Regions from separate parts of the Paenibacillus xylanilyticus genome, predicted to be linked through region 1. Evidence: predicted binding sites of a transcription regulator. Region 1 holds the regulator's gene; the other holds the start of a gene.
What was found. The regulator LexA, encoded in region 1, represses DNA repair genes until DNA is damaged. The targets are predictions, from matches to a motif close to CGAACATATGTTCG.
Positions count from the first base shown of each region.

Region 2: F4V51_RS15630 (DNA polymerase IV) is a predicted target of LexA. The motif match lies at 1,703-1,716, and genes of this name have one in related genera.

Region 1 is NZ_CP044310.1:3,999,544-4,007,779, forward strand. Features, by position in the region: gene F4V51_RS17585 (ABC transporter substrate-binding protein) at 1-289, opposite strand, end outside; gene F4V51_RS17590 (carbohydrate ABC transporter permease) at 360-1,229, opposite strand; gene F4V51_RS17595 (ABC transporter permease) at 1,242-2,171, opposite strand; gene F4V51_RS17600 (HAD family hydrolase) at 2,755-3,546, opposite strand; gene F4V51_RS17605 (hypothetical protein) at 3,574-4,086, opposite strand; gene F4V51_RS17610 (DUF896 domain-containing protein) at 4,214-4,423, opposite strand; gene F4V51_RS17615 (LysM peptidoglycan-binding domain-containing protein) at 4,520-4,897, opposite strand; gene lexA (transcriptional repressor LexA) at 5,194-5,820, shown strand; gene F4V51_RS17625 (aldehyde dehydrogenase) at 5,931-7,226, opposite strand; gene glnA (type I glutamate--ammonia ligase) at 7,471-8,236, opposite strand, start outside.
Region 2 is NZ_CP044310.1:3,500,648-3,508,883, reverse strand. Features, by position in the region: gene F4V51_RS15635 (FAD-dependent oxidoreductase) at 1-1,413, shown strand, start outside; gene F4V51_RS15630 (DNA polymerase IV) at 1,761-2,978, shown strand; gene F4V51_RS15625 (YolD-like family protein) at 2,975-3,340, shown strand; gene F4V51_RS15620 (YhjD family protein) at 3,324-3,692, shown strand; gene F4V51_RS15615 (RNA polymerase sigma factor) at 3,933-4,454, shown strand; gene F4V51_RS15610 (hypothetical protein) at 4,423-5,388, shown strand; gene F4V51_RS15605 (hypothetical protein) at 5,697-6,245, opposite strand; gene F4V51_RS15600 (Cof-type HAD-IIB family hydrolase) at 6,471-7,265, shown strand; gene F4V51_RS15595 (YeiH family protein) at 7,513-8,236, opposite strand, start outside.

The sequences.
Region 1 (8,236 bases):
ACATCGGTACAATGGTAGGATCCAAGGTCACACCCGTCAGCTCGGTGATTTTTTGGAAAAGCAACCAATCTTTCTTGTATGGATAAGCTGGCTGATCACTATAAAGTATGGATAAGTTGAATGGCTCCGAGGCTTTAAACGTGTCACCCACTCCGTAGGACTCCATAGCCCCTTTGGATTCAGGTTCGGCCTTCTCGGTTCCCGCTCCGCTGCTGCATGCTGCCAAAACGACACTCATCATTGTTGCCAAAACCATCTTGCCTACAAGCTTGCGTGGTCTCTTTTTCATTCCATTGTCCCCCTGCATGTGGTTTAGATTGGCCTTGCGTCTAAGAGATGTTCACTATATGCACTTGGAATTACTGCTTAACAGATCCCAACATGATACCGGTTACAAAGTATCTTTGCACAAACGGATAGATCGTAAGGATTGGAAGAATCGTAAGTACCATCGTTACCGACTTGATATTGGCTGAGATTTGAGTCAAATTATCAGCCGACGCTCCAGCAGAAGCTCCTCCTGTTGCACCTGCAATCATGTTCCGCAGATAAATGGTCACAGGGAACAGTTCCTTTTTGTCGAGATACAGGAATGCCGGGAACCATGAGTTCCAGTGTCCCACTGCGTAGAACAGAACCATTGTAGCCATTACAGCCTTACTTAACGGCAATATGATACGAAGTAAAATACCATATGTGTTCAAACCATCGATGGCTGCAGCTTCCTCCAGCTCCTCGGGCATGTTTTCGAAAAATGACTTCATAATTAACATGTTATAAATGCTGATGGCTCCAGGTACAACTAACGCCCACATCGTATTGTTCATGCCAAGGGAATTAATCAGGACATAGTTTGGAATCAATCCGCCACTGAAAAACATGGTGAACACGGCAAACATTGTCCAGAACTTGCGTCCCATTAATCTCCTTTTAGAAATCGCATACGCGAATATGGTTGTCATAAACATGGAGATCAACGTACCTACCACAGTGTAGATAACCGTATTTTTATAATTGGTCCAGAACATGCTGTCACGCGAGATGGTCTTGTAGGTTTCCACATTAAAACCGCGCGGGATGATGCTGACTTTCCCTGAATTGATATAGGATTCGCTACTGAAAGACTGTGCTACAACATTCAGGAATGGATAGAGTGTGATGAACACCACAAGCAGCAAAAAGATGGTGTTAAATACTTTGAAGACTTTGTATGATTTTGATTCCTGCATGTTATCCCTCCTTTACCACAAGCTTCGTTGTGTTAGTCTGCGTGAGATTGCATTTACTGAGAATACCAAGATCAGTCCGATGAGTGATTCGAATAATCCAATCGCAGTCGCGTAACTGAAGTTGCTGGATTGCAAACCTACACGATACAGATAAGTGGAAATCACGTCCGATGTATCATAGATAAGCGGATTGTAAAGGAGGAGAATTTTCTCAAATCCAACAGCAAGAAAATTACCCATATTCAGAATTAACAAAGTAACAATCGTTGGCAAAATGCCTGGTATGGTTACATGGATCGTCTGTTTCCAGCGATTCGCACCGTCAATCCGTGCAGCTTCATACAAAGAATCATCGATTGTCGTTAATGCGGCAAGATACAAAATGGCTCCCCAGCCCATGCCTTGCCAAATTTCAGAGCTTATATAGATCGTTCTGAACCATTCGGCGCGCTGCATAAAGGGAATATTGTCTCCAGTAAAGAATGCAACCAAGCCATTAATGGATCCATTCACTGCCGTTAGTTGCAAAATCATACCGGCTACGATAACGATCGATAAGAAATGTGGCAGATAGGATGCAGTCTGAACGAACTTTTTGAAGCGTTTACTTTTTACTTCATTCAAAAGCAGCGCAAAGATAATGGGAACCGGGAATGTGAAGAGTAATGCAAGCCCGCCCAGTATGAGTGTGTTTCCAAATACCTTCCAGAACGTTGGGTCTTGAACGAACATCTGAAAATACCTTAACCCAACCCAAGTCTCACCAAAAATGCTGCCTCCCGGTACAAACCTTCTAAAGGCTATCACATTACCAATCATCGGTCCGTATTTAAAAATAATCAGATAGATCACTGGAAGTATTAATAGTGAATACAGCTGCCAATCTTTGCGGAGTAAGGCTCCAGCCGTTCTTAACCTGCTTTCTTTGCGTAATGAGGTCATCGTAAGCGTGGTTTTAGCAGTTTCTGACTTCATATCTGATTCACTCCGATCAAATAAACTTTATAAAATCAAAAGTACTTCATGACAACTCCCATCTTCACTTCTTTCTATCGAAGACCTTGCAGAAAATTTCACCCCCACTGCATAATAGACACTCGGTAATGTAAGCGATATCAATTTAAACTAATGTTAATGGATACACTTAGGTTCAGATTGTTATCTTATTGCTCAATCTCACGGGTACCTGTTGTATTCCAAAAATTAATATTTCCCAAAACTATGTAAAGCGCTTACAATATACATGAAAATAATAAAGCGATAGCTTCTGACTCCATAACCTGGATATGTCAAAAGTTAACTGCTTTAAGGATTCCCATACTAGTCATACTAGTATGTTAGTTATATTCTAAAACAGTGCTTCCTACATTTCAATACTTTTTTTATTTATTTTTGATATTTCTTCACTATACTGCTGTTATTAAGCTTCAAACAAACAAAAAAACATTGATACCCGTGAATGATTTTGCATCATTCACCCAGGCTATCAATGTTTTAAAATGCACCATTGTCAATTCTGAAATAATCAGAAATTAGCAATAATACGATCTAATTCTGATAAGTGCTTAATCTCATGATCAGGTACATACGACTCCGAGTTCACTTTGTTCTCCCGATTAATCCAGACAGCCTGGATTCCTGCTGACAAAGCTCCGCGGATATCCGTCGTGAGTTTATCTCCAACCATCAAACCTTCTTCTGGTTTTACCCCAAGTTTGCTGAGTGCATGTTCAAAGATAGACGGATCCGGTTTTCCTTTTCCAAAAGTACCCGAGATGATGATCTCATCGAAGAAAGGAGCCAGTTCAGGCACACCATCCAACTTCTCTTGCTGCAGAGCAGGACACCCATTCGTCAAGAGCAGCAGTTTGAATTTCCCCTGTAAGTGACGTAAAGTGTCCATTGTTTCCTCATATACATGAGGTCTGGATCTTCGCTCTGCTCCAAATTGCGAGGCAAGACGTTCAGCCAAATCTTCACGGTCCACTCCCAGCTTCAATAAGCCACGACGCCAGGACTCCTTACGATATACAGGGGCAAGCTGCTCCAATTGACGGAATTCCGGCTGGTCACCACCAGTAAAATTAGCCCAAAGTCCTTCAAACGGATTGATACCAATCATTTTGGTAAATGGAAAGGTTTCATATGATTCATATAGACTACGAGCTTCATTACGAACAGCTTCTTCCAATGCCTCAGCATCAACGCCGGTTTCTTGTGAAGCAAGCAGGCAAGTTTCGTGAAATGCTTCACGCACACTGCGTTCATCCCACAATAAAGTATCATCCAGGTCGAACAAAATCGCTTTTAATGCCATTCCGATCATCTTCCCCTTTGTGAATAATTACTTTTTCTCGTCTGTTTCTACAGTAATCTGATGTGCTTTGGCAAATTTCAGAAGTCGTTCAGTAATGGCATCTGTGTCATAGCGGTTCAACAGTTTAGTGAACACCCATCTTTTGCCACGGCTGTTATGTTCGATAACTACCGTTCCCTGCTCAAATCTAAACTTAACGATGTCATCTACTCCAATGGAGCGTTCCCGATTCCCTTTGGTTGTTATAATCCGGTTGCTCCCGATTTTAATGTAAGGACGACGAAGCATAAAAATCACAGCCAAAAACACATACAAAAGCATCGTTACCCAGTCCCATGTTGTCATCGGAGCTTTAACAAGAAATGTGCTCATAAACAGATACAAAAACGCAAGTCCAATGAGGAAAATAGGAAACAGAAGACTGCGTCCTTTGAAAATGTCCTCACCGGGCGTACCCGAAATCGGTTGACCATTTTTTTTGCGTTGCTGATTCAACTGCTTTGAATTTTTCCGAACCGTTCTCTCGAACGAACGAGCCATGAGAATCCCCCTTATGTCATCTTTGTATCGGCTTACAAAAATCGTAAACCGACATTCCCCCTATAAATTTGCATTCTCAAAATAAAAGGAAGAAACCTAAATATCATAATGATATCTTTAGGTTTCCTTAGTGTTTGAGTTTGCCTTGGTGGCCTTGATCTTTCTCATCATCTACAATTTCAATGGAATCCAGTTGCTGTCTGAAGTTGCTGCGGATGTTGTTTAAGTAAATTTCTCTAAGTTTAGCACGTTCGGCAAGTTCTTCCTCTGAAAGTCCAGTGGACTTTTGTTTACGAGCCAATTCGTTAATGCGTGCTACCAGGCTATCTATATCCAATCTTGTCCCCTCCAAAAATACAAAGTCATACTAACTTTGACATGATCGAGGCGGCTTGTCAAGGCTGCTACTTACTCGCTCGAATGAATCATGGTATTAACGTGTAAACTGAGGCAAAATCAGGACTTGTCCAGCTTGAATTGAAGTGGTTTGAAGCTGATTCACTTTCTTAATTGCTTCTATATATATACGCGTATCCATATTTTCCGGTTTATGCTCCAATGACACGCTCCACAGCGTTTCACCCTGGGACACTGCTATTTTGCTGCCAGGAAGAACATTATTCTCGTCTCCTGCAAACACAGTCAATACAGTGCTGCAGCCAATAAATATAATTAATGATGCCATAATCATCTTTAACATCCATGTTGGCATCTTAGCTTTTGCAAACCAGTTCTTAAAGTTACCTATGTTAGACTTGACCGCTTCCGAGTTCACCGGTTCGTAAATACTTTGATAAGTGGAATATCTCATAATTTATCGTCCTCCAAACGTTTGTTCCTATCTGTTAAAATCAATATAACACGAACACTTGTTTTGTACAACAGATTTTTAGAACAATTGTTCGCTTTATTTCAAACCCCTTATTTCCCGAAATTTTCTAGGTGAATCCAAATCAAATACTACTATTCTATTCACTTGATGCACTAGACAAAGAAATCACTCAAAAACATTGGTTTTTCGGGATTTTATTTAGAACTTATGTTTGTACGAACGGAGGTTCTATGTTATAATTTTCCCAAACGTTACTAAAATGGGGTTGATACGGTATGTCGAAGATATCCAGCAGGCAGCAAGCTATTCTGGAGTTTATACGCAATGAAGTCCGGTTGAAGGGATATCCTCCTTCCGTACGTGAGATTGGAGAAGCGGTTGGACTGGCTTCCAGTTCTACGGTTCATGGACATCTGGACCGCTTGGAGAAGAAAGGTCTCATTAGACGTGACCCTACTAAACCGAGAGCCATTGAGTTGTTAAGCCAGGAGGAATCAGAACACTCCCATCAGTTTGCACACAGTGTTGCTCGCATTCCCGTCGTAGGTAAAGTCACTGCAGGGGTACCGATTACCGCAACTGAGAACATCGAGGATTACTTCCCGCTACCAACACATTATGTTGGAGAACAGAAAGTATTTATGCTCTCTGTTGTTGGTGACAGTATGATCGAAGCAGGGATCGTCAATGGAGACTACGTTATCGTGCGCCAGCAGCAAACAGCAGATAACGGAGATATTGTCGTTGCGATGACTGAAGATGACGAAGCTACAGTTAAAACTTTCTACAAAGAGAAAGACCACATTCGTCTACAGCCTGAGAATGCAACATTTGAACCACTTCGTTTAAAACATGTTAGCATTTTGGGTAAAGTGATTGGCCTTTTCCGTGATATTCACTAGTCTTTCTTCCACAGCAAGTCAGATGAAACGTAACGACTAAAAGAGGTTGCCCTGTTCAATAGGACAACCTCTTTTTTCGCTATTCAGTCGGCTTTGCTAACTTCCATTTCTTATCGTTTGAGAATGCTTTTGTGATGGGAGAACACTTCAAAGCTTTGCTTACCATGATATGACCCCATACCACTCTCTCCTACACCGCCAAACGGTAAAAAATGTGAAGTCATATGAGACAACGTATCATTAATGCATCCTCCACCGAAGGACACTTGATCCAAAACCTGATTCTGCAGCTCCTCTTGCTCCGTGAACAGGTATAGCGCCAGCGGTTTGGGACGGTGCACAATCTCAGCGAGCAGAGGATTAAGATCCTCGTAAGTCATTACCGGCAAAATGGGACCGAATATCTCCTCTTGCATCACAGGTGAACCCCAGTCCACATTTCCTACCAAGGTAGGTTCAATCAGCAGCTGATCCCGATCAGAGCGACCACCAATCAGAGCATGACCACCTTCTAAGAAAACAGATAGTCGATCAAAGTTACGTGTGTTGACGATATGCGGAAAATTAGGATTTCCCATTACATCTCTACCGAATTTATCTTGAATCTCTGCACCAATCTCTTCAAGCAGTTTATCGTGTACGTCTTGATGTACAAGCAAGTAATCCGGAGCAACGCAGGTCTGACCAGCATTCAAGAACTTGCCACGAACGATCCGCTGGGCTGCCAACTGCAAATCCGCGTCTTTATGAACAATTACAGGGCTTTTACCACCCAATTCAAGCGTCACCGGGGTTAGATGCTCAGCTGCTGCTTTCATGACGATGCGGCCAACACCTGTGCTACCCGTAAAGAAAATATAATCAAACTTCTCTTTCAACAAGGCTGTGCTGGTTTCGACTTCACCTTCCATGACTGCTACATATTCCTTAGGGAAAATATCCGTAATCAGGTCGTACGTCAGACGTGACACTGCCGGCGTTAATTCAGAAGGCTTAATAACAGCACAGTTACCCGCCGCAATTGCTCCAATCAAAGGACCAAAGCCCAATTGGAACGGATAGTTCCATGGTGCAATAATGAGAGCAACTCCATAAGGTTCTGGATAGATCGTGCTTGTACCATCAGGTATTACAGCACTTGTAGGCACTGCTCTAGGCGCCGCCCATTCCTTAAGATGTTCTAGTGCAAAATCCAGTTCACCCAAAACGATGCGAATTTCAGAGTTATACGCCTCTGTTTCCGATTTATTCAAATCTGCATGCAGTGCGTCCAAGATCCGTTGCTGATATTTCTCTATCCCTTGTCTTAGTTGCTGAAGAGCATTAATCCGATACTCGATATTTTTAGTTTGTCCTGTATAAAAGAATGCCCGCTGATTTGCAACGAGTTGTTTCACTTGATCCATATAAACATCTCCAATTAATGATTTAAAATTAAATTGCTAAAAATATAATTGAATTATAACTTGTTTATATGGAATTATCAACATATCAAAATATCTTTTCTTTGGAAAATATGTATCTTCTCTATTCCTATTATATGTATACTATTAAACGTTGCTATTTTTTTAAGAATATTACACACCGCTGTCCCATTATGTTATCCATCAAAAAAAGCCCTTGGCACTATTGCGCCAAGGGCTCTCCATACTAGTACAGCGTGATATATTGATCGCGTTCCCATTGGTGGACTTGTGTACGGTACATATCCCACTCAATTTCTTTCAACTCGTAGAAGTGAGCCAGGGCGTGATCGCCAAGTGCATCACAGATGACTTCGCTGCGGATCAATTCGTTCAAAGCTTCTTTCAGGTCAGCTGGCAAGCTTGGAATGCCTTCTTCCACACGCTCTTCTTCTGACATAATGTAGATGTTACGGTCAATTGGAGCTGGTAAGGAAAGCTCACGTTTGATTCCGTCCAGACCTGCTTTCAATAAAACAGCCAAAGCCAAGTAAGGGTTAGCAGCCGGATCCGGGTTACGAACCTCTACACGTGTACTCAAACCACGGGAAGCTGGAATACGGATCATTGGGCTACGGTTACTGGCGGACCATGCTACATAACAAGGGGCTTCATAACCTGGTACAAGACGTTTGTATGAGTTCACAGTTGGGTTAGTAATTGCTGCAAACGCACGCGCATGCTTCAGCGTTCCAGCCATGAAGTGACGTGCAGTTTTGCTGAGACCCAGCTCGTCCGACTCGTCAACAAATGCGTTTGCACTGCCTTGGAACAACGATTGGTTGCAGTGCATACCGGAACCGTTCATACCAAACAATGGTTTTGGCATAAAGGTCGCATGTAGACCATGCTGACGTGCAATCGTTTTAACAACGAGTTTGAACGTTTGGATCTGGTCAGCAGCTTTAAGCGCATCAGCATATTTAAAGTCGATCTCATGCTGACCTGGAGCT
Region 2 (8,236 bases), 500 kb from region 1:
CATCCTGCTTCTCATGCATCGTATTATCCAGGATCAAGTGCAATTACTCTGAAATTGCTGTTCTCACCTGAAGGAAAAATCCTGGGTGCCCAGGCAGTCGGATTCGAAGGAGTGGATAAACGGATTGATGATATTGCCGTTGCTATTCATTTTGGGGGTCATATAAGCGACTTGACTGAACTTGAACTGAGTTATGCACCGCCCTATTCATCAGCAAAAGATCCGGTTAATATGGCTGGGTATGCAGCAGATAATATTCTGGCTGGACGTGTCAACACATTCACCTATGATCAGCTGTCTATGCGCCAGCCGGAGCAAACCATACTACTAGATGTACGTAGCGAGCTGGAGCATCGGAATGGCCACATTCCCGGATCATTAAACATCCCAGTGGATGAGCTTCGTGAGAGAATGGATGAGCTAGATGTCTCTAAAGAAATCTGGGTATACTGCCAAGTAGGTTTACGGGGATATACTGCAACACAAATTTTGCGTCAGCACGGTTTCACCGTTAAAAATTTGAGTGGTGGATTCAAAACGTATCGCCAAGCGCAATTTAAACCAGCTCCTGGCCAAAAGCATGAGGTTACAGATGATCAGAATCATGGCGCTCATGTTTCTCATCCAAAGCAAAATACATTACATCAGACGGATCAACTCTCTTCTCAGCCATTACGTATCGATGGGGAATTGGATGTATGCGGATTGAGCTGCCCTGGTCCGTTAATACAAGTAAAGCAGAAGATGGATCAACTATCCGATGGAGAAACGCTGCGGGTAAAAGCTTCTGATCCAGGGTTTTACGAAGATGTAAAGGCATGGGCAGGAATGTCTGGCGCAGCACTCCTACAGTTGGAACGTGGTAAGCACGGTATCATAGAAGCAGTACTAACCAAGCAGACAGAGCAGGTCAGATCATCTGCTTCGGAAGCTCAGAATGTTGAACCTGCCAGTACGATGGTTGTCTTCAGTGGCGACCTGGATAAAGCAATAGCCTCTCTTATTATTGCTAATGGCGCAGCTGCAAGCGGGCGCAAAGTAACCATGTTTTATACATTCTGGGGACTAAATATTATTCGCAAGCATCAGCCGGGACCGGTATCCAAAAACATGATAGGCCGTATGTTTGATCTTATGCTGCCACGTGGTAGTCACAAGTTAGGCTTGTCCAAAATGAATATGATTGGTGTCGGTCCTAAAGTAATTCGCGGCATCATGAAGAAAAACAACGTCGCCTCTCTGGAAGAATTGATTCAAACTGCGTTAGCACAAGGTGTTGAAATGGTTGCTTGTCAGATGTCTATGGATCTGATGGGGATCCAGCGGGAAGAGATCATGGATCAGGTTACTATTGGTGGGGTTGGTTATTATCTGGGCCAGGCTGACAAATCAAACCATAATCTGTTTATATAGAAGGGATATGCACTTTATATTTATTACACAATAGATATCTTATATCTTATTGTTTTAATGGCTCGGGCTCCTTTTGTAGCATCGTTGGGGTGTATATGAGATATTGCGTAGTTAATTGAGAAAAAGAGATCAATCATGAAAAAGTCTTTGATCGACCTTGAGGGTTTGTTCCCTCAGGGTCTTTCTTTGTCATAAGACACGCTTCTGAAAGTTGAGTATGACTATCCCTCGGAGGAATATAAATATTTACCTCTTGCATAAAGAACGTGTGTTCGGTTTATAATATATACAAACATACGTTCTTAAGTACAGGAGTGATTTCAGTGTTGACTAAGCAGCGAACCATTATGCTCATAGATATGCAGAGCTTTTATGCTTCAGTCGAAAAGGCGAAAATGCCTCAATACAAAAATAGACCACTTGCCGTTGCAGGCGACCCAGCAAGACGCTCTGGCATTATTCTTGCTGCTTGTCCATTAGCCAAAGCGAGGGGTGTATCCACCGCAGAACCACTCTGGCAGTCGCTTCAGAAGTGCCCTGAACTAATCATTGTTAGACCTCATATGCAAGAATACATTGAAGTATCTACTCAAATCATGTCCATTATTGAGGAGTTTACCGATCTGGTTGAGCCGTACAGTATAGACGAATTATTCGCTGATTTTACAGGGTCTATGCATCTGTTTGGTAATGATCCTGTCGATCTAGCCAAGCAAATTCAAGATAAGATCTATAATGAAACAGGGGTTTACGCAAGAGCGGGCATTGGTGAAAACAAAATCATTAGTAAATTATGCTGCGATATGATCGCTAAAAAGGTCAAAGGGGGCATTTTCCACTTAAAGAAAGAAGAATTACACCTCCACATTGGAGATAAGCCCATCCGCGATATGTGGGGGATTGGCTCAAGAATGGAAAAACATCTGTGGAAGATGGGTATCCGAACGATTAGAGATTTGGCGAATACACCTCTTACCCAACTCAAGAGTAAATGGGGCGTGAATGGAGAAGTGATCTGGCGCATCGCCAATGGACTCGATAACTCGCCGGTAACCGTCAACACACACAGTACACAAAAGGATATTGGCAACGGAATGACCTTGCCTAGAGATTACACAGAGGCTTGGGAGATCGAAGTGGTCATCCTTGATATCTGTACTGAAGTATGCCGAAGAGCTCGTAAAAAAGGACTGATGGGTAGTGTCGTTTCCGTGAGTGTGTCTGGAGCAGATTTCGACCATCCAACAGGCTTTCACAGGCAGGTTAAGCTGTCTGATCCAACAAACATAACCGTTGATGTGTGCAAGATTGCCAAACGCATATTTCATCAACACTGGGATGGGCAACCGGTGCGCCGTGTAGGCGTATCCCTTTCTCAATTATCCGACGCGGATACATATCAACTATCTTTCTTTGATGATCAGGAGCACAAACGGGCTATTGATCAGGTGATGGACGACATTAAGGATCGATTTGGCGACATTGCCATACTTCGAGCAAGCTCCATTACAGCTGCTGGTCAGGCAATCGATAGAGCATCTAAAATTGGGGGGCACTACAAATGAGCAAAAAACTTGAGGCCAATGGATTATGGGAATCAAGCCGCATGATGCTTCCACAACATAAAGAGCGAATCATACAGCATCGTACTCAAATTCATGTTCAAGCCAAACCGCTAATTCATGAGGATGAGTGGGAGATCATGGCTCAAAATGTAGATATGTCGCTCAACTATACATTACAAGCCACCATTGAAGTGTTTAATGAGTCGGGCAATCGATATATACACGGAATCGTTACTTCAGTCAGTACCGTTGGAAAGAAAATCAAAATTGAAATGCACAATGGATTTGAATGGGTCGATTTTGATCAATTGGTCACGGTCAAACTTGAAGAAGGAGGCGTGTACGGTGAGACAGACTTCTGAGGAACTTGCACTCGTGAAGAGGCTGGTAGAGCTTCCCTATCTGTTAAGTGCTCTGGAGGTAGATAAGCATAAAATATACGCTTCAAACTTTAAGATGAAATCGGTCTATGTTGATTACTTAGACGGTACCCAAAAGAAAATCGCCTTAGAGATGTACCGATCCAAACAAAGTTTAAAGGAACACCATATTAAGATCATTGATGAACAGAGGTCTGAGCTAAGTTTAACGGTAAATTATTCGGTGAGAGGTTACATTCATAAAATGACGTTATTATGGAGCAAAGTGAAAGTGGATGTTACCTTAATGCTTACGGAGCATATGAACGTTGATATTACAGAATTGTCCAAATAACAACTAGCGTTAAAGCAAGATGGTATATAACTGCAAAGAGTGGACCATAATGAAAGTTATAACCATTGTTTTCTTCTCCCGAATGGGTAAACCGACCTTTGAAATTTGAGGGTCGGTATTTTTGTATGCAATTTGAATGCCGAATCCAATCATTTCTTCAACATCCTGAAACTTTTCAACAAAATGTGACCAAATGCCGTCCTTAAGAGTGTTAGAGGTATAAAGGAGGGCTGAACAACCATGCGGCGATCCGTGCCCCAACCGGGCGATCATGTGATGAACATTTATGAGACTTATGCGGATACTCTGTTCCGAATAGCCATGGTACACCTTGGGAGACGAGAGGACGCGGAGGAAGCTACTCAGGATACCTTCATCAAGCTAATGGAAAAAGCCCCTACGTTCAACGATGCAGAGCATCAGAAAGCATGGTTGATCCGAGTCATCACCAATCACTGCAAATCCTTATTAGGTAGAGGCTGGCGCAAACGGGAGGTCAATCTGGAGGGAGCAGAATTTCTAACGACCGATGATCCTGAAGACCGGGTGCTCATCGAACTCGTGCTGTCATTGCCCATCAAGTATAGAGCGGTGGTTCATCTGTATTATTACGAGGATTATCCAGTCCGAAAAATCAGTGAAATTTTACAGATTAGCGAATCAGCGGTGAAGATGCGATTACAGCGGGGGAGACAGCTGTTAAAACTGGAGCTTGAAGGGGAGGAACCGAATGAACGAGGAACAATTCAAACGAAATTATAAGAGAGCGGTGGATCAGATGAAAACAAATGACCAAATGAGAAAACGCATGGAGAACATCTCCAATGTGCAGCACCATAAACAAAAACGCCAGCGCAAGCCTCTTTACATTGCAGCGAGTGTTGTCATTGCTGCCAGCATCGGACTGGCTGCGCCGAGCTTATGGCAGCAGTGGAACGGTTCGACACAACCGGGGACACAAATGGCAGCAGTGAACGTTACATATGACCCGGTAGTGATTCCGAAGACGGAACTCCCCAATTCAAATAGCAGCGGTCCAAAGGCAAGTATGCTTCAACTGGTTGTATACCAGGGGCATGTCTATACGCAGTCCCCGACAACACTTAACGGTGAGGATGCGCTGGCATTGCGCGGAGAAAAGCTGGGTACTACAACGGGTGGCATTAATGAGTTGAGTAGTCAGGATGAATATAAAGAGCTGGCCTCCAACATTGGTGAAGCGGATATCTATATGGTTGATGGCTATGATAAGGACTTCCGAATCATGTCATATACTGAAATGGATGGTCAGGTATTTGCTCAATTGTTTGACAAGAACAATGATATCACCATCGGGAGCGGTGTCGATCTGTTTGGCCAGCTGAATCTCGAAGGTAACATCCATTCTGCACAATGGGAGACCTTTGAAAGCTGGAATAATGGCTTATCACAGGTACAGCCGTTGGCAGCGGACCCATCATTGGAAAAATTTATTTCAGCACTATATGAGTCCAAACCACTAGCCATGACTTCAGACTTGGAAGAGCATCTATATGGTCAGGAAGACCGGAAGATTATCTACCTAGCGCTGGAAGACAAGACGCAGGTCCCACTGGTTCTGTTCAAAGAAGGACTGGTGCGGTACGGTAATGTACCCGTCGTTTTTGAGGTGGAGAAAGGTACTTTCCAAACCTTCTGGGATGGTTTAGGCCAATAAAGCAGGATGATCATGCGAGTAAGAATGGAGGGAGTGAAAGCGCATCGATAAAAAACAGTTGCCTAAGCAGGCAACTGTTTTCATTATGTTCTAAACTATCCAAAACGGAATATGACATGTGCGATCTATGAGAGGTGGTTTACTGTTGACTACTGAGTTTAATGAGAATTTTCGAATGAGTCATGTCGGAGAGGAGAGTCTCGAAGATTTCTTCAACTACGTCATCCAACTTGATTCTTTTCGTGATCATGGAAAGGGATGTTTCTTATTAATAAATCTAGATAATAAGCAGATGCAGATGAATGACCTTAATCAATGGTATAGATATCCCAATCTCGTTGTGCATTCTGCCGGATTGCATACATCCATCTTATTTTTTCAACCGAGCCTGTTGTTGTATCCAGACGTTCACCAAGAACTGTAATATGCACCTGATTCCTGATAGATGTACTTTCCCCAATGCTTTCGATACTTGAGAATTTATATTGGAAGTGCTCCCCATAATAAAATTCCATCGCATCGGCAAGTCGATCATTAACAAAACCCGATTGATACATTTTGTGATCATGCTCTACGAGAGCAGTCAGGTTCTTTTCGAGTACTCGCAGCGCGGGGCGCTCATTCTCTTTTAACAGATCTTTAGCTGATTCTAGGTCGATAGTCATTCCAGCTTCAAAGTCAATATTCGACGATGATTTCGTTACAGCATCTTTCGTTTTTGTTATATCGAGATCGGCATTAGAATTCGGTTCACTTTCCGAGATATTTGGTTCATCTTTTGGCAAACTATCGTTGCTGCATGCTGTCAGTAAAATTAGAAAGATAGACAGGAATGTTATTACAATGGCTTTTGGCATTGAACCCTCCTTAAGGCATTTGAAGATTAAACACGACGGAGTACGAATAAGTTACACTCCAGATCATTGCTCTCGAACATAATCTTAGGTGAAACGCGGACTGATCGTTTTCCCAACCACAAAGGTTGTTTTTCATCCTGCATATCTGCAATTTCTTTTTACGTTGACGACACCTCTAGAAGCATAGTATTATTTTACCAATTTAGCGGTGTGGGGAGGGGTCGGATGTCTACAATTAAGGCCATTGTGCTGGACCTGGACGGAACTTTGCTCGGAAGTGATAAATTGATATCTTCCAGGAATGTTCAGGCTGTTAAACGATGTTTTGATTTGGGGATACATATTATCGTTGCCACGGCAAGGCCGCCTAGAGCGGCAAATCAATTTGTGAAGCAGTTTCCGTTTGTAGATTACATGATTTATTACAATGGCGCTTTAGTTATATGCAAATCGAAACAAAATGAGCGTCATATTCCAATCCCTTTGGAGATCAACCAACAGATTAATACATTCATCGAGTTAAACATGCCGCAATCCGTAATCGCATACGAGGTTAATGATTCATGGTACACAAGTAAACCAATTCTGGACTCTCAATGCCCTCCATTTGGTATCCGTCCAAATGATCTGAAACCTCAGGTTGTTGACCAACACGATATAGACTCTCTATCCCCAACCAAAATATTAGTTCTAGGTTGTAACACATGGAAGGATCTAAGCGAGCAATTTGGTGACCATGTGAATGTCATCGCAACGGATGGAGGAGCATTGATCCAAATCATGCATAAATCCGCTTCAAAGGAAAAAGCAGTGGAATGGGTGTTAAGTGAAATTGGGGTGTATTCAGAAAATGTGATGGTGTTTGGGGATGATTTTAACGATTTAGGCCTATTCCATCTGTCCGGATTTCCTGTAGCCATGGGGAACGCGATCACTGAACTTAAGAAATGCGCCGTTTACATAACTGACTCAAATGATCATGATGGTGTGGCTAATGCCATTGGAAAATTTGTGATATAACCTCTACAGTAAATCATCCAACTAACCGGAAACGTTAGCCTGATACAACATCTCTATGATATAAGTGAATGAGTTGCAGTGAAATTTGGTAAAAAAGTATAAAATAAGATCTGGGTATGTCACTATTTCGTAGACCTATTGTCTAGGAACAAGAAGATGATTCCATCGAAGCCGCTATATTAGCGGCTTATTTTCAGTTATCGTAGTAAGGTTTGTCTAAAGTGGGATAGATGGCACACTATTTTCATCAGCCGAGATTGAATAGTTTTAAAAATACATATCCGATGAGGGAAAGAACGATGGAGCCAATAAAGCCAGCTGCAAAAGCCTTTAGGCCCAATCGCCGAAACGAAACTGTATCTACACTTAAGCCCAGACCAGCCATGGCCATAGCAATCAGCATATAAGCTGCAAGAATGATTAGATTCGTCAAGCCTGAAGGAATAACCTGCAGCGTATTCAGAGCACTCATCATGAGGAATCCGAAAATAAACCAAGGGATCGGGAAGGATTTCAGGCTTCTTTTATTCATCTTGCTGTTTCCTGAATTTTTGGAGCGATCCAAACGATTCGTCCAGAATCCAATCAAGATAGCGACGGGCACCAACATGGCTACACGCGTTAATTTAACAATGACAGCCAGGTCCACAGCATCTGGGCCCACAGGTTCTGCAGCTGCAATCACATGTGCGATTTCGTGCAATGTAGCGCCAGAAAACACGCCGTATCCTGATGCAGACAAGTGTAGAAATGGATATAGAAGGGTGTATACCATCGTAAAAATGGTTCCCAGAATCGCTACAGTAGCTGCACCAATGGCCGCTTCTTCGTCTTTGGCTTGGATCTGAGGCGCAATGGCTACAACTGCTGCAGCTCCGCATATCGCTGTTCCGCATGCAGTTAATAGCCCCAAACGTCTCTCGACGTGAAAAAATTTGGCAATGCCATACACAACAAAAATGGTTATGGTA